2 regions of the Streptomyces sp. NBC_00210 genome follow, and region 2 is predicted to be linked to the other one. Evidence: riboswitches for the same ligand, from Rfam matches in the RefSeq annotation. Region 2 holds a riboswitch; the other holds the start of a gene.
What was found. Region 2 has a riboswitch for cobalamin ahead of metE (5-methyltetrahydropteroyltriglutamate--homocysteine S-methyltransferase). Riboswitches for the same ligand answer to the same signal wherever they lie in the genome.
Positions count from the first base shown of each region.

Region 1: linked by a shared signal. The riboswitch ahead of OG729_RS13345 (ribonucleoside-diphosphate reductase subunit alpha) and the one ahead of metE (5-methyltetrahydropteroyltriglutamate--homocysteine S-methyltransferase) in region 2 are both predicted to bind cobalamin.

Region 1 covers NZ_CP108120.1:2,977,771-2,986,269, reverse strand. The annotation lists gene OG729_RS13345 (ribonucleoside-diphosphate reductase subunit alpha) at 1-1,534, opposite strand, end outside; cobalamin riboswitch at 1,676-1,843, opposite strand; gene OG729_RS13340 (GNAT family N-acetyltransferase) at 1,874-2,332, opposite strand; gene OG729_RS13335 (hypothetical protein) at 2,373-3,041, opposite strand; gene mctP (monocarboxylate uptake permease MctP) at 3,146-4,774, opposite strand; gene OG729_RS13325 (DUF3311 domain-containing protein) at 4,771-5,025, opposite strand; gene OG729_RS13320 (YbdD/YjiX family protein) at 5,149-5,349, opposite strand; gene OG729_RS13315 (GntR family transcriptional regulator) at 5,710-6,474, opposite strand; gene OG729_RS13310 (extracellular solute-binding protein) at 6,755-8,035, shown strand; gene OG729_RS13305 (sugar ABC transporter permease) at 8,111-8,499, shown strand, end outside.
Region 2 covers NZ_CP108120.1:957,009-965,507, reverse strand. The annotation lists gene OG729_RS04310 (plastocyanin/azurin family copper-binding protein) at 1-74, shown strand, start outside; gene OG729_RS04305 (hypothetical protein) at 212-718, shown strand; gene OG729_RS04300 (cupredoxin family copper-binding protein) at 715-1,416, shown strand; gene OG729_RS04295 (MBL fold metallo-hydrolase) at 1,508-2,272, opposite strand; gene OG729_RS04290 (GlxA family transcriptional regulator) at 2,463-3,440, opposite strand; cobalamin riboswitch at 3,598-3,744, shown strand; gene metE (5-methyltetrahydropteroyltriglutamate--homocysteine S-methyltransferase) at 3,926-6,250, shown strand; gene OG729_RS04280 (Trm112 family protein) at 6,367-6,576, opposite strand; gene OG729_RS04275 (DMT family transporter) at 6,566-7,474, opposite strand; gene OG729_RS04270 (class I SAM-dependent methyltransferase) at 7,479-8,198, opposite strand; gene OG729_RS04265 (condensation protein) at 8,195-8,499, opposite strand, start outside.

The DNA.
Region 1 (8,499 bases), 2.0 Mb from region 2:
CCAGGCCCACCGGCCGCCATCTGGCGTTGGAGCGCCCGGCCTGCTCGGTCGGGTAGAAGTTGATGTCGACGACCCGGTCGAGGAAGGTCACGGCGGTACGGACCGTCTCGTCGAGGCGCTCCCAGTCGATGCCGTCGCCCGCGACGAACGAACCCAGGTTGACCGAGCCGAGGTTGCAGACGGCCGTCTCGCCGTCGTCGGTGACCTCAAGGATCTCGGTGCACAGGTTCGAGGAGTGGACGACCCGGCCGGGCTCGGCGGTCTGGTTGGCCGTGCGGTTGGAGGCGTCCTTGAAGGTCATCCAGCCGTTGCCGGTCTGGGCGAGGGTGCGCATCATGCGGCCGTACAGCTCGCGCGCCGGGATGGCCTTGCGGGCCAGGCCGTCGGCCTCCGCCTTGCGGTACGCGGCGTCGAACTCGTCGCCCCACAGGTCGACGAGTTCCGGCACGTCGGCGGGCGAGAACAGCGACCAGTCGGCGTCGGTCTCGACGCGGCGCATGAACTCGTCCGGGATCCAGTGCGCGAGGTTGAGGTTGTGCGTACGCCGCGCGTCCTCACCGGTGTTGTCGCGGAGCTCCAGGAACTCCTCGATGTCCGCGTGCCAGGTCTCCAGGTAGATCGCGGCGGCGCCCTTGCGGCGGCCGCCCTGGTTCACGGCGGCGACCGAGGCGTCCAGCGTCTTCAGGAACGGCACGATGCCGTTGGAGTGGCCGTTGGTGCCGCGGATCAGCGAACCGCGGGCGCGGATTCGGGAGTACGAGAGGCCGATTCCACCGGCGTGCTTGGACAGGCGCGCGATCTGGTGGTAGCGGTTGTAGATCGAGTCGAGCTCGTCGAGCGGCGAGTCCAGCAGATAGCAGGAGGACATCTGCGGGTGACGGGTGCCGGAGTTGAAGAGCGTGGGGGAGGAGGGCAGGTAGTCGAGCCGGCTCATCAGCCCGTACAGCGCCGCGACTTCGTCCAGGGCGCGGGTGGATGAGTCCTCGGCGAGGCCGCAGGCGACGCGCAGCATGAAGTGCTGCGGGGTCTCGATCACCTGACGGGTGATCGGGTGCCGGAGCAGATAGCGGCTGTAGAGGGTGCGCAGCCCGAAGTAGCCGAAGCGGTCGTCGGCGCCGGTGTCGATGAGCGCGTCAAGACGAGCGGCGTGCAGCGTCACGAACTCGGCGGTGCGGTCGGCGATCAGGCCCTCGCGGTGGCCGACCGCGACGGATGCCGAGAAGGAGACCGCGCCCTGTCCGGCGGCCTCGTCCGCGATGTGACGGGTCAGCAGGCGGGCGGCGAGGCGGGAGTAGGCCGGGTCCTCGGAGATCAGCCCCGCGGCGGCGTCGGTGGCGAGGCTCCGCAACTCGGCCGCGTCCGACCGGGCGTTGCGGCCGCGCAGCGCGGCGGCGGCGACACGTCCCGGGTCGGTGTCCGGCAGATCGGCGGTGAGATCGGTCAGGGTCCGCAGAAGCGCGGTCCCGGGGCCGTCGCTCTCCTCGGCAGCCTGCACTGCGATGCCTGAAGCCGGATCGGCTGGCGCGATGGTCACGTGGTGCTCTCCCTCGCTCGGCTCTGGGCCGACGGGGGAGGGGGCGGGCCGCGGAGGCGTACGTACCCGGAAAGGGCAGCACACCGCACGGCGTCCACCGACCCAACCGCGAGGCCCGGACGTCTCGGCACCCGGTTCGGTCGAGCCGGATGCACCGTCGGCAGGTCTTCGGACTGGTGGGGTGCGACAAAGCACACCACAGCACACCGTTGCGGGACAGTTCCGGATTCACACCGGATTCCCCTGCGGCGACAGCGAGCATGAGCATACATGTGGGGGCGGGGAGTTGCCGCACCCACCACATGTTGTGTCGGGGCGGCTACAGCTCCAACGCGTAAGTCAGTAGGGTGATCCCGCGATGGGCCCCCAGTCCCGCTCGGGTGTTCGGACGAAGCCCATCCGCTCGTAGATCCGGTGGGCCGCGAGCATGCTGCGCTGCGTGGACAACACGAGCCGCCTGCACCCCTCGACGCCCCGGGCGCGCTCGACGCACGCCCGCACAAGGGCCTCGCCGGCACCCCGCCCACGCGCCTGCTCGGCGACGGCGAGCATCCGGAACTCGGCTTCGTCGTCCTGGGCAACATCGGCCCACGCCCCGCCGCCCGAGACAAAGGTCACGCCACCGAGCAGTCGGTCGCGACCGTCGACGGCGACGAGCACCTCGGCCTCGGCGGCCCGCCGCGCCACATCCCGCAGCACATGCAGATACGAATCGTCCTCGCCGAAGTCCAGCAGCCCGTCGCCCAGATAGGCCTGGGCGGTGATCTCGCCCAGTTCGGTGTACTCCTTCGGCCGCACTGCCCTGACGGTGATGTCCGTGGGCGCAGTGTGGACCGGATCAGCCGCTCACGCCCACCTCATTGTTGGGGGCGCCGTCGCCGGCCGGGGGCAGGTCGCCGCGCTCGACGGGCGTCTGTCCGCCGATGTCCTCGGCCTGGGGCAGGACCTCGTCCAGCTCACGGTCGTCGGCGAGATGGGCCGCCTCGGCGGCCTTGCGCAGCACGTCGCGCTCCACCTGGGTGCCGGCGCTGATCTGGATCCGCAGACCGTTCTCCGTACGGACGTACTCATGGCCGCTGTCCGAGGTGCGGTACCAGCCCTTTCCGTCCTTCGCGCAGGCTGCGCCGGACGGGCCGTCCGCGCCCGTGGCCGAACCCATGGGGATTGCGGCGCAGTTCGCGGCGTCCACCGTGCCCCGGTCGACGGCGAGGGTGATCTGGCCGCCGGTCTTGGAGACGTACGTGGCCGAGAAGCCGTCGCCGCCGATGACACCCACGGACTGCCGCGCCAGCTCGAAGCCGTCGGACCGGGTCACATACACATGCTCGGGCAGGGTCTGCAGCGCGCGGGCGCGCGCCTCGAGCGCGGAGTGCTCGGGCACGGGACCGTTGGTGCTTCCCGTACCGTCGCCGCCCCGTGAGTCGCTGTCGCCCGCCACCTGCGAACCACAGCCGGCAAGGGCGAGGGGCAGCAGCACAAGCAGCGACAAGCGCGAACCACGTCTCATGCGCACATTCTTTCGCAGGTACGGCGAGGGCCGCCGTGCTTTCCCGTGGGAAGCGCGGCGGCCCTCGACCGGTGCGGCGGCTCGGTGGCCGGATCAGTGACGGTTCAGTGCGCCGCCGTGCCCGCCGTCGCCGGCGGCAGTTCCACCTGGACGACCGGGTCACCGGCGTCCGCCGTGTAGTCCGACGGGGACGTCTCGTCCACACCCTCCGGCGCCTTCGCCGCCTTCAGCACGAACGTCAGGACCACCGTCACCGCCACGTTCAGCACGAACGCGGTGAGGCCGATGTAGCCGATCTCCCCGATGCCCGGAATCTCCGCCGAGGAGCCGCCGAAGTGCTTCTGGGTCGGGCTTGCGACTCCGTACGCCGCCGCCGTGCCGTAGATCATGCCGACCGCCCAGCCCGCCAGCAGCGCCCAGCGGTGGAACCAGCGGGTGAACAGGCCGCCCACCAGCGAGGGGAAGGTCTGCAGGATCCAGATACCGCCCAGGAGCTGGAAGTTGATCGCCACGGTCTTGTCCATCGTCAGCACGAAGACCAGCGCGCCCACCTTCACCAGGAGCGACACCAGCTTGGAGACCTTGGTCTCCTGCGCCGGCGTGGCGTCGGGCTTGATGAAGTCCTTGTAGATGTTGCGCGTGAACAGATTCGCCGCGGCGATCGACATGATCGCCGCCGGTACCAGCGCGCCGATGCCGATCGCCGCGAAGGCGACACCCGCGAACCAGTCCGGGAACATGTTCTCGAACAGCTGCGGGATCGCCAGCTGGCCGTTCTTGACCTTCACACCCGCCGCGATCGCCATGAAGCCGAGCAGCGCCAGCAGTCCCAGCATCAGCGAGTACAGCGGCAGAATCGTCGTGTTGCGCCGGATGACCTCACGGCTGCGCGACGAGAGCGTCGCCGTGATCGAATGCGGATACATGAAGAGCGCGAGCGCCGACCCGAGCGCGAGCGTGGCGTAACCCCACTGGCCCGCCTCGCCCGGCGCCAGAGCGCCACGCGGCTTCTCGGTCGCCGGGTTGATCTGCGCGAATGCATCCCCCGCCTTCGTGAAGATGTCGTCGAAGCCGCCCAGCTTGATCGGGATGTAGATGATCGCCACCGCGATGACGATGTAGATCAGGGTGTCCTTGACGAACGCGATCAGCGCCGGTGCCCGCAGACCGGAGGAGTACGTGTACGCCGCCAGCACGCCGAAGGCGATCAGCAACGGCAGGTCCTTCACGAACCAGTTCGTCGTCTCGCCGCCGCCGACGCCCATCACGTCGAGCACCGCCTGGATGCCGACCAGCTGGAGTGCGATGTACGGCATCGTCGCGAGAATGCCGGTGACCGCGACCGCCAGCGACAGGCCCTTCGAGCCCCACCGCCCGCGGACGAAGTCCGAGGTGGTGACGTAACCGTGCTTGTGCGACACCGACCACAGCCGCGGCAGGAAGGTGAAGATCAGCGGATAGACGAGAATCGTGTACGGCACGGCGAAGAAGCCCGCCGCGCCGGCCGTGTAGATCGCCGCGGGCACGGCCACGAAGGTGTACGCCGTGTACAGGTCGCCGCCGAGCAGGAACCAGGTGACCCAGGTGCCGAACGACCGGCCGCCGAGGCCCCATTCGTCGAGGCTGTCGGACTCGGCCCGGCGCCAGCGCGCGGCCAGGAAGCCCATGACCGTGACGGCCAGGAAGAAGAAGATGAAGACGGCGAGCGCGACGCCGTTCACGCCGTCCGTCACTTCGACGCACCCCCCTTGTGGGCGCGCTGGTCGCGCTGCCACAGCTTGTAAGCGACCATGGTGAGCGCGGTGGAGATCAGCACCCAGAGCATCTGGTACCAGTAGAAGAACGGAATGCCGATGAACTTCGGTTCGATCTTCGCGTAGGAGCCGACCCAGAGCATCGCCACAAAGGGCGCGAAGAGGCAGAGGGCGACGACCACGCGCACCGGCGTGATCAAGGCTCGTTTCTCATCGGTCACTTCGGACATACAGCGACTCCGTCCCCTCACCTGTCACCAGTTGTAATGGGCATGAAATCTAAGCGAGGCTTTCGCGTACCGTCACCCCTCGTCCGTATATCGGTACGGCAACGAAACGGCGGTAACCCCTCGTCAGCAGCAGTGGAACCCGCCGCGCCGGTCCGACTCCTGGCGGTCCGTCCGCATCCGCTCGAATTCCCGCCGGGACGGGACAGAGACCGCCGGATCGTGTGAACGCGCATGCGCGACATATCTGTCGTACGCCGACTCGTCCAGCAGTTCGCGTACGTACCACCGCACCGTGCCAGCGGCCCGCCGCAGCCCGATCCGCAGGGCGAGCGCGGTCCACCCTGCCGCGCCGATCTGCGCGAGAAGCGTCCGGATGACGATGGTTTGTGGGTGTGCAGGACGCACCGGGGGTCCTCCCGTCGCATGCGATGACGGGAGGACCGTAGAGCAGGAAGGCGACCCGCGCTACACCACGCGCACCGGTCAGTCCTTCGGGCGCTGAAGCCTCGCCACGCTGCAGTCTCCCGGGGGCCGTGACACAAGCGGCTGGCGCCGCGGGCCCCGGACCCCCAGCAAACTCGGGCCGGCCGCCGCGTCAGTCCTTCGGCCGTTGGAGCCTTGCCACGCTGCAGTCTCCCGGGGGGTAACCCCCGGACCCCCAGCAAACTCGGGCCGGCCGCCGCGTCAGTCCTTCGGCCGTTGGAGCCTTGCCACGAACTTGTACCGGTCGCCGCGGTACACCGAGCGCACCCACTCCACCGGTTCGCCCTGGGCGTCCAGTGAGTGGCGCGAGAGCATCAGCATCGGCAGGCCCACGTCCGTACCCAGCAGACCCGCCTCGCGCGGGGTGGCCAGCGAGGTCTCGATCGTTTCCTCGGCCTCGGCCAGATGGACGTCGTACACCTCCGCCAGTGCGGTGTACAGCGAGGTGTACTTGACCAGCGACCGCCGCAGCGCCGGGAAGCGCTTCGCCGACAGATGCGTCGTCTCGATCGCCATCGGCTCGCCGCTCGCGAGCCGCAGCCGCTCGATCCGCAGCACCCGCCCGCCCGTCGAGATGTCGAGCAGCCCGGCCAGCGTGTCGTCGGCCGTGACGTACCCGATGTCGAGCAACTGCGAGGTGGGCTCCAGGCCCTGGGCCTTCATGTCCTCGGTGTACGAGGTGAGCTGCAGGGCCTGCGAGACCTTGGGCTTGGCCACGAACGTGCCCTTGCCCTGGATGCGCTCGAGGCGGCCCTCGACGACCAGCTCCTGGAGCGCCTGCCGCACCGTCGTACGCGAGGTGTCGAACTCCGCGGCGAGCGTGCGCTCCGGCGGCACCGGCGTGCCCGGGGGCAGCGTCTCGGTCATATCGAGCAAGTGGCGCTTGAGCCGGTAGTACTTGGGCACGCGTGCGGTACGGGTCTGTGCCCCGCCTTCGTTGCCCGTGCTGCCCCCGTCCGTGGTCATGGCCCGCCTTCCCGACTCGTGTGCTGCCGTCACCGGCTCCTCCGTCTGTTGCGGCTCACATGGTGGCACGCTCCGCTCACGGGTCGTTGCCCTCCCTCAGGTGTCGGTCCGATAACGGACCCGACTGCCCTTCTTATACACCCTTGACACCCCTAAAGGTCTAGGCCAAGCTCCCGGTACTGGTCTAAACCATTAAAGGCCAGGTCCCAGCCCCACGAGTAGTACTCGTCGTATGTCTTTGCGGTGGGCAGGGGTTGCAGGCATCCCTGAGGAGGGTGGCGTGAAGCGCAAGCTCATCGCGGCGATAGGCGTCGCGGGCATGATGATCGGCCTTGCGGCCTGTGGTGATTCGGACAAGGGCGGGGACAAGGCCGGCGGTGACGCCAAGGAACTGACCGTCTGGCTCACCGTCGACGCGCAGAACAACTGGCCCGAACTGGTGAAGGCGGCCGACGACGCGGTCGTCAAGAAGCACCCCGGCATCAAGATCAAGCACGAGTACTACGGCTGGCCGGACAAGAACACCAAGCTTGACGCGGTGCTCGCCACCGACAAGGCGCCGGACGTTGTCGAGATGGGCAACACCGAGATGCTCGGCTACATGGTGAAGGGCGCCTTCGCCGAGGTCGACCCGAAGAAGTTCGATCAGTCGGACGCGTGGCTGGACGGCCTCAAGGAGTCCACCCAGTACGAGGGCAAGACCTACGGTGTCCCCTACTACGCCGGTGGCCGCGTGGGCACCTGGCGCAAGGACATCGCCGCCGAGGTCGACGTCAAGGCCGCCCCCAAGACGTACGCCGAACTCACCGCAGCCCTGGACAAGATCCAGGAGAAGAAGGGCGACAAGTTCAGCGCCTGGTACCAGCCTTCGCCGGACTGGTACGCCGCGATGTCCTTCGTCTACGACGCCGGTGGCTCCATCGCCAAGAAGGACGGCGACAAGTGGAAGGCCAACCTCTCCTCGCCCGAGTCCCTCAAGGGCCTCAATGAGTACAAGTCGATCCTCGACAAGTACATGCACGGCGACAAGACCAAGGACGAGGCCGACCGTCCGGTCGTCTTCGGCCAGGGCAAGTCCGCGACGATCTTCAGCGCCGCCTGGGAGGGTGGCACCGCCGCCGACCCGAAGAACGACAAGGTCGGCAAACTCGCCGACAAGCTCGAGAACTTCGTGATGCCCGGCCCGTCCGGCAAGCCACTGCCCGTCTTCCTCGGCGGCTCCGACCTCGCCGTCCCGGTCAAGTCCAAGGCGCAGGACGTCGCGGCCGAGTGGATCAACGCCTTCACCGGCGCCCAGGGCCAGAAGGGGCTGCTCGCCAAGGGCAACCTGCCCAACAACAAGACGGACCTGGCGACCCTGAAGAACGACCCGAAGACGGTGGTCCCGGCCACCGCCGCCGAGTCCAACTGGTTCGTGCCGATGGCACCGGGCTGGGGTCAGGTCGAGAAGGCCCAGACCCTCAAGACCATGCTGCAGGAGATCGGCACCGGCAAGAAGTCGGTCGAGGAGGCCGCGAAGGCCGCGGACGCCGCGATCGACAAGGTCATCAACACCAAGTGACCTGTGGGCAGGGCCCCGTCGCATCGACGGGGTCCTGCCGGCCGTACCGGGAGAGGGACCGCTGAGGAGCACGGGATGAGTGCCGCAGAGACAACCACCGCCAAGGTGCCGCCCACGCGGCAATCACCGCCAGCGAGAAACGCGGCGGCGCCCCCTCCAGGGCCGGGCAAGAAGCCGACAGCGGGCGGGGCCGGGGTGCCCTGGCTGCTGCTCGCGCCCTGCCTCCTCATCCTGCTGCTGGTTCTCGGCTATCCGCTGGTGCGGCTGGTCACGCTGTCGTTCCAGAAGTTCGGGCAGCCGCAGCTGTGGGGCTTCAAGGACCCGGAGTCGGTCGGCTTCGACAACTTCTCCGCGATCCTCGGGGACAGTGAGTTCTGGACCGTCGTCGTGCGGACCGCGGTCTTCGCGGTCAGTGCCGTGGTCCTGACGATGGTCATCGGCATGCTGATCGCCCTGCTGCTCCA
Region 2 (8,499 bases):
ACGTCAAGACGCACACCGTGTGGGCCGAGCACCTGTTCGCTCCCACCGAGAAGTACCTCACACAGTCCTGCTGAGGGTCACCGAGCCCGGCTGAGGGTCACCGGGTTCTGCCAAGAAACACGCCGGTACGACGAGTGGCGGGCCGGCCGAGTCACAGTCGGCCGGCCCACCACCCCGCCATTGTCCCTCCGCCGCCTACAGAGGTACCCGGATGACCACCGAAACCTTGCCCCTGCCCCCCGTTCCGCACTCTGGCGAAGGCACGCGCCGCCTTCCCCGCCCCGGCACCTACACCGCCGGTCCCGGCCGCTGCATCGTCGAACTCACCGCCCGGTACGGCCCGTTCGTTACGCTGCGCCGCCGCCTCACCTCGTCCGACGCAACCCTGACCGTGCCCGCCGACACCGACCACTGCGCCCTGCGCCTGGAGCTCAGCGGCGGACCGCTGCGGCCCTCCGTACTCGTCTTCGAAAGCGACGGTGGCGAACCGGCCGACGACGGATCCCGTCTCGTCTGCCCCGGCGAGCTGACACTGCGCGGCAAGCCCGTCCCCGCCGGCCTCCCGCTGCGCATCGTCGATTGCACTGCCGAGCGGCTGCTCGTCACCGGCACCACCCAGGTGTCCTACCGCCGCCTGCGCGCGGCCACTGGTTTCACGCTGCCTCGTACCCGTCCCGCAGACCGGCTGCGTCTGCTCGTCGCCGCGGAGTTCACATGACCGCCCACCCCACGACCACCGCTCTTCTGCGCGCCTTTCCGACCGGCATGCTCCTGATGGCAACAGCCCTCATCGGCCTCCCGTCCACCGCAGCCCACGCCGCAGGCCAGTACCAAGTCCGCATGTCCGGCTACGCGTTCACCCCACGCACCCTCACCGTCACCGCTGGGTCCACCATCACCTGGACCAACCAGGACACCGCACCCCATGACGTGAAGACCACCTCCGGCCCGCACTCCTTCCACTCCCCGATGCTCGACAAAGGCGACAGCTGGAGCCACACCTTCACCAGCCCTGGCACGTACGGCTACCTCTGCACTGTCCACCCCGGCATGACGGGACAGCTCGTCGTGAGGGCGGCCGCTGCGCCGAGCCCCGCGGCCACTCACTCGCACATGCACGAGCCCGCCGCGCAGCACCAACACGCCAAGACGCCCGCTGCCGCACCGGCCGCCACACCCCGCAGCAGCACCCGCCCGCCCTCCCCCTCCGCGGGCTCATCACCGCCCCCCACGGCTTCATCGGCACCGGCCCAGGCGCAGCCCGCCTCCATCACCCAGCCCGCCGCTTCCGCCAACCCGCTCCGGCCACTGCTGATCCTCACCGGAGCCGTCGCCGGAGTCGCAGTTCTTTGCCTGCTCCTGGTGGGCTCCCGCTCGGCAGCCGCCCGCCGGATGGAAGTGAGCGAAGACGTGTGAGCCGTCTGGCGCTCCTTGCCGTTGCTCGCTGGGCCTGGGTGGCCAGGGAGGCGGGTCAGGCTGCCCTCACCGCATCGGCCTGGGCCGGGGCTCAGGTCTGCCCGCCAGGGTTTCCCGCGCGAGTGGAGAGTCGTCCGCGGTTGGCCAGCCGGGACAGACGCTGGTGTTCCCGGGTTGCCCAGCGTCGTACACGGTCGGGGTCGAGCGCGGTTCCGTGGCCCACGTGGAGGCGGGTGGGGTTGAGTGCGAGCATCTCGCGCAGGCTGGCGAGGTTGCGCAGGGGGTCGTCGTGGAAGGGCGGGTTGGCCGGTTTTCCGGGGATGACGCCCATGAAGGAGTTGGCTATGAGGTCGCCGGCGACGAGGTCACCGGTGTCGGTGAGGACGGAGACCGAGCCGGCGGTGTGTCCGGGGGTGGGCATGATGCGGGCCGCGATCCCGAAGTCGTCGAGGTTCGTCTCGCCGCGGACCAGCACGTCCGGTTCGAAGGGGTCGGTCTGGACGTGCAGATTCTTGTTCCGGTCCAGGAAGCGGCCCATCGGGCCGGTCGGCAGGTACGGCTCGCGGGCCCGGCCGGTGCGGAACGGTTCAAGGTCGGCGACGTGGCCGGCGACCGGGGCGCCGGTGAGCCGGTGCAGCTTGGCTGCCGAGCCGAAGTGGTCGATGTGGCCGTGCGTGATGACGATCAGCGCGATGTCCGTGGGATCCACTCCGTGCCGGGCGACCTGGTCGTAGATCGTGCGGGCGCTCCCGGGCATCCCGGCGTCGACGATGACGGGACGTCGGCCCAGCAGGAGGTATGCGTTGATGGCTCGCTTGCCCAGGATCGGGATCGGAATGACCTTCGTGTGAGGCATGGTGTCCTTCATCGGGTGGTTGCCGGTGTGCTTTCGGGCAGTTGCGGTACTCGCCGCGAGTCGGCGGACGCTCCCAGCCAGGGGGTCGTGCGTACGGCTGTGATCGGCCGGGGCCGGTCCGGGAGATGACACTCGACCGGGGCTGCCGGACGCCGCGCGGCGATCTGTGTGGGTCGGTGTGCTGGCCCGCCTAACGGAAGCGGCGGCGGTACTCGGCCGGAGTGGTCCGAACCCGGCGTTGGAAGGATCGGTGCAGGGTTTTCACGGAGCCGAGGCCGCTGGCGGTGGCGATCTCCGGCAGGCTCAGGTCCGTCTCCTCCAGCAGTCGGCGGGCTGCCTCAAGCCGGGCGGTCTCGACATAGGCGGCGGGAGTGCTTCCGGTGCGCCGACCGAACAGGCGCGAGAAGTGACGCGGACTCAGGTGCATCCGTGCGGCGAGGGCTTCGGCCGAGAGGTCCTCGTCGAGATGCTCGCCGATCCACCGGCACAGCACCTCAATCCGGTCACCTGCGGGAGCCTGGACGGAAAGGGGCACGCTGAACTGGCTCTGCCCGCCGGAGCGCTTCACATACATGACCATCATGCGGGCGGTGGCGAGCGCGAGTGCCTGGCCGTGGTCCTGGGCCACCATGGCCAGGGCCATGTCCATCCCCGAGGTGACACCCGCGCAGGTCCACACCCGCCCTGACCGGATGAAGATCGGATCCGGGTCGACGCTGATCTGCGGGTGCTCGGCGGCGAGTTGCTCGGCGGTGAGCCAGTGGGTCGTGGCCCGAAGGCCGTCCAGAAGCCCTGCCGCGGCCATCAGATGCGCGCCGGCACAGATCGACCCGATCCGGCGGGCCCGGGGCTCGGCCCGGCGCAGCCAAGCGGTGACCCTCATGTCGACCACCGCCTCGACGCTGCCTTCGACCTGGGTGATCGCACCGGAAACCAGCAGGGTGTCCACCCGGCCGTCCACCTCCTCCAGGGTCAGATCGGACATCAGCCGAACGCCGCTGGAGGTGCGTACATCACCACCGTCAGCCGTCGCGATCTGCACCTGGTAGCCGGGACGGCCCTCTCCGGCGACGCGGGAGGCCACCGAGAACACCTCGGCCGGCCCCGTGACGTCCAACACTTCGACGCCGGGGAAGGCGACGATGACGACTCTGTGCGGTGCGGGCATGTGCTGATGATTTCGCCTCGCCGCTGCGGTCCGCAATGACGAGCTTGTCTCAGATCCGGCCATCGGGACAGGCCCTGGGGCTGTCCGCGACTCCGTACACCGCATAGGCTGGCCGGGCAGCTGGTTCGCTCCCCGTCAGCCAGGCGGGGTGCGTCGCAAGAGGGAACCCGGTGGAAATCCGGGACTGCCCCGCAGCGGTGAGCGGGAACGACCGCCGTCATACGCACTGGACCCGGCCGGGTCTGGGAAGCGCCGGCAAGTAGGTGTCTGCCCCTGGCAGATGTGCCCGCGAGTCCGAAGACCTGCCCGTTGCCCCGCGCGCGACCGTTCGTGCGCGGAGTTCCCGGTGACCTCGAGGGCGGGTCGGCGCACACATCAGGCGATCACGCGCGGCAGCAAGCACGTGGTTCGCCCGGTCTGCCATCCCCTTCGCGTCTTCGACCCGTCCCGGGCCGCTTGACCAAGAGCTCGCGAAGGAGAGTCTCATGACCAGCAAGTCCACAGCCGCGGCAGCACGGGCCACCGTGCACGGCTACCCCCGCCAGGGCCAGGGGCGGGAACTGAAGAAGGCCATCGAGGGCTACTGGAAGGGCCGCGTCAGCGCCGCCGAACTCCAGCAGACCGCCTCCCAACTGCGCGCCGCCAGCTGGCGCCGGCTGGCCGACGCCGGTATCCACGAGGTCCCGACCGGAGACTTCTCCTACTACGACCACGTTCTGGACACCAGCGTCATGGTCGGCGCGATCCCCTCCCGGCACCGCGCTGCCGCGGCGGCGGACGCCCTCGACGGCTACTTCGCGATGGCTCGCGGCACCCAGGACGTGGCGCCGCTGGAGATGACCAAGTGGTTCGACACCAACTACCACTACCTTGTTCCCGAGCTCGGCCCCGACACCCTCTTCACCGCCGACTCGACCAAGCAGCTCGCCGAACTGAAGCAAGCCCTCGCCCTCGGCCACACCGCACGCCCGGTCCTGGTCGGCCCCATCACCTACCTCCTGCTGGCCAAGCCCGCCCCCGGCGTCACCGCAGACTTCGTCCCGCTCACCCTGCTCGACCGGCTGCTGCCCGTGTACGCCGAGGTACTCACCGACCTCCGTGCGGCCGGCGCCGAGTGGGTGCAACTGGACGAGCCCGCCCTGGTCCAGGACCGCACTCCCGCCGAGCTGAACGCCGCGGCCCGCGCCTACCGCGATCTCGGCGCCCTCGCCGACCGGCCCCAACTGCTGGTCGCCTCCTACTTCGACCGGCTCGGCGAGGCACTGCCCGTCCTGGCCAAGGCACCCATCGAAGGCCTCGCCCTCGACTTCACCGAAGCCGCCGCCGCCAACCTCGACGACCTCGCCGCTGTCGGCGGACTGCCCGGCAAGCGGCTGGTCGCCGGCGTCGTCAACGGCCGCAACATCTGGATCAACGACTTCGAGAAGTCCCTCGCGACCCTCGGGACCCTCCTCGGCCTCGCCGACCGGGTCGACGTCGCCGCCTCCTGCTCCCTGCTGCACGTCCCGCTGGACACTGCGGCGGAGCGGGACCTCGATCCGCAGATCGCCCGCTGGCTCGCCTTCGCCCGCCAGAAGACCACCGAGGTCGTCACATTGGCCCGGGGTCTCGCCCAGGGCACCGGCGCCGTCACGGCCGAACTCGCCGCCAACCGTGCCGATCTGGCATCCCGGGCCGGCTCGGCGATCACCTACGATCCTGCGGTCCGCGCCAGGGCTGCCGCCGTCACCGACGCCGACGGCCGCCGCTCCCAGCCGTATCCCGAACGGGCCGCGGCCCAGCGTGCCCATCTCGGGCTGCCGCTGCTGCCGACGACCACCATCGGCTCCTTCCCGCAGACCACCCAATTGCGCCTGGCCCGCGCCGATCTGCGTGCGGGACGGATCGACACCGCCGCCTACGAGGAGCGGATCAAGGACGAGATCCGCGACGTCGTCTCCTTCCAGGAGAAGGCCGGCCTCGATGTCCTGGTGCACGGTGAGCCCGAACGCAATGACATGGTCCAGTACTTCGCCGAGCAGCTCACCGGCTATCTGGCCACCCAGCACGGCTGGGTCCAGTCCTACGGAACCCGCTACGTCCGCCCGCCGATCCTGGCCGGCGACATCTCCCGCCCCGAGCCGATGACCGTGCGCTGGACGACGTACGCCCAGTCGGGGACCGCCCGCCCTGTCAAGGGCATGCTCACCGGCCCCGTCACCATGCTCGCCTGGTCCTTCGTCCGCGACGACCAGCCACTCGGCGACACCGCACGCCAGGTCGCGCTCGCGCTGCGCGACGAAGTGAACGATCTGGAGGCAGCCGGGACGTCGGTCATCCAGGTCGACGAGCCGGCCCTGCGCGAAACGCTGCCCCTGCGTACCGCCAACCACACGGACTACCTCGTCTGGGCAACCGAGGCATTCCGCCTCACTACCAGCGGCGTTCGGCCGGACACCCAGATCCACACCCACATGTGCTATGCCGAATTCGGCGACATCCTGAAGGCCATCGACGACCTCGACGCCGATGTCATCAGCCTGGAGGCCGCCCGCTCCCACATGCAGGTCGCGGGGGAACTCGCCGTCGCCGGCTACCCCCGTGAGGTCGGTCCCGGCGTCTACGACATCCACTCCCCGCGTGTGCCCAGTGCGGACGAGGCGGCCGTCCTGCTGCGCAAGGGACTTGAAGCCATCCCCGCCGAGCGACTCTGGGTCAACCCCGACTGCGGCCTGAAGACCCGCGGCTGGCCCGAGGTACGGGCCTCGCTGGAGAACCTGGTGACGGCAGCCCGCAAGGTCAAGGGCGAGGTGCCCGCCGTGACCTCCTGAGACGGCAGTGGCCGGGGCGAACACACGGGGTGTCCGCTCCGGCCGCGGTACGGGACGCGAACCGGGAGGTGCCGGCTACAGAAGCAGATATCTGGAGCAGCACATGGCGGCAGGTGTCATGGACCGATCCGCTTGAGGATCCGCTCGTGTTCCTCGTCGGGTACCCGGGCCCCGGAGGAGGGAAGCAGCTGTGGGATCCCGTCGATGATCGGATAGCGCCGGCGCAGCCGCGGGTTGTAGAGGACCTCCTCGGGCAGGAGCAGCGTCAGCTGCCCCTTGTCGATCGGGCAGGCGATGATCCGGAGCAGCGGATCGTCAGGCTTCATGGGCCAACTCCTTCGCCGGGGTGGGGGGTTCGTCATGACGCGGAAGCATCAGCAGTACGGAGACGGCGAGTGCGGTGCCGCCGAGCCGCAGCGCAAGCCGCAGCGGGTCTTCCGGCAGGGACTCGCCGAAGGCGAACGTGCCGAGCGCGGCGGTGAACAGACAGGTGACGGTGGTGCACACGGGCACGATCAGGGATGCCCGGCAGCGCTGCAGCGCGGTCTGGGACAGGATCAGTCCGGTCACCGAGGTGACGAGCAGGAGGTACGGATAGGGGGACTTCAGCAGGGCGAGGACCGAGTGCCCGATGCCGTGGGTCGTCAGATGGCCGGAGACACCCTTGATGGCGAGCGAGCTGACGCCGTACAACAGGCCGACGGCGACGCCGTATTCGACGCCTGCTGTCGGCAGCCGGTGGCGGCGGCGGGTCCGGCGTTCCACGGAGCGGTAGAGCCACAGCCCCGCTGCGAGGGCGGGCAGGCAGATCAGCAGGACACGGCCGGCCGCGGCATGACCGCCCACGGCGTCGGAGCGCTGCAGGGAGGCCACGACCATCAGCAGGGCGAGGGTGATCACGACCACGCCGCGTCGCTCGCGGCCGCTGGGGCGCTCGCCGAGGACGACCGAGGAGAGCAGCAGGAGCAGCACGAGACCGGAGACGAAGATGCCCTGCGCAGCCGCGATGGGAAGGGTGCGGTAGACGGCGAGCTGTGCCGCGAAGCCGGCGGCGAGCGCGAGCGAACCGACGAGCCACAACGGGCTGCCGATGAGCAGCCGTACCACTCGGGCCGGTTGTCCCGTGCTCAGTCTCGGCAGGCCTGACAGTGCCCGCTTCTCGAGGACGAAGCCGGTGCTGTAGAAGACGTTGGCCAGCAGAGCCGATGCCACCCCCCACCACATGGCGCTACACCCGCCTGGCGTGCACCAGGAGGATGGAGGCCAGGGATGGTGTGGCACAGGCGGCGCGGTCCACCAGGCGCAGGGGGCGCGGGACACCGTGGAAGGGCGCGCCCGCCAGGGTGACCACCTCGAAGCCCGCCGCGGTGAGGAATTCCCGTAGAGCGCGGGCGGTGAACAGGCGTAGATGCCCCACCACTTGGGATCCCGGGCGGCCGTGAATGCCGCGCAGGCTGACCTCCGAGAACACGGGCTGCACCCCGAAGGCGAGCAGCACCCGGTTGTGCCAGGCGGCCAGGTTCGGGGTGGAAAGCATCAGATGGCCGCCCGGTTTGAGGATGCGGCGCAGTTCGTCCATGGCACTGTCGGGATCCACCAGATGCTCGATCACCTCGCTGAAGAGCACGGCATCGGCGCTCGCGTCGGCCAACGGCAGGCCGCCCGAGGTCAGTTCACCCCGCACGACATGGTTCATCCGGGTCGCGGCCCGGCGCAGCGCGTCCTGGGACCAGTCGATACCGACGATCCGGTGATCGCCAAGCAGTGGACCCGCGGTGGCCGCCGCGGTGCCGTCGCCGCAGCCGACGTCGACGACGAGGGCGGACTCGGGGGGCAGTACCCGGGCCAGCATCACTGCCTGGCGGCGGCTGCGCTCGTCTCCGGAGGCGACGGGGACTGCCGGGTTCTCGTAGAACTCGCGCAGTCCCGCGGGGAGAGTTCCCGTCATGGCCTGTCCCCTCCTGAAACGGCCGGCAGAGCCGCCATGGCGGCCAGACCGTCCGTGAAGAAGTCGCAAAGCCGCTGCCCTGCCGCGTCGTCGAGCAGAGCGCGCGACCAGCGCAGCGCCAGATGCAGCCGTCCTCCCGTGCTGGCGGTGGTCACGGTCAGCCCGCGCGGCATCGACGCGGGAGCCGAGAACCAGACGGCCTCCGCCCGGCCCGCCTCCGCGAAGTCCAGCGGGTACGGAATGCGGCCGATGTTGCTGAGCAGCGTCGTCGAGGTCCAGGGAGCGGCAGCCCACCGAATGC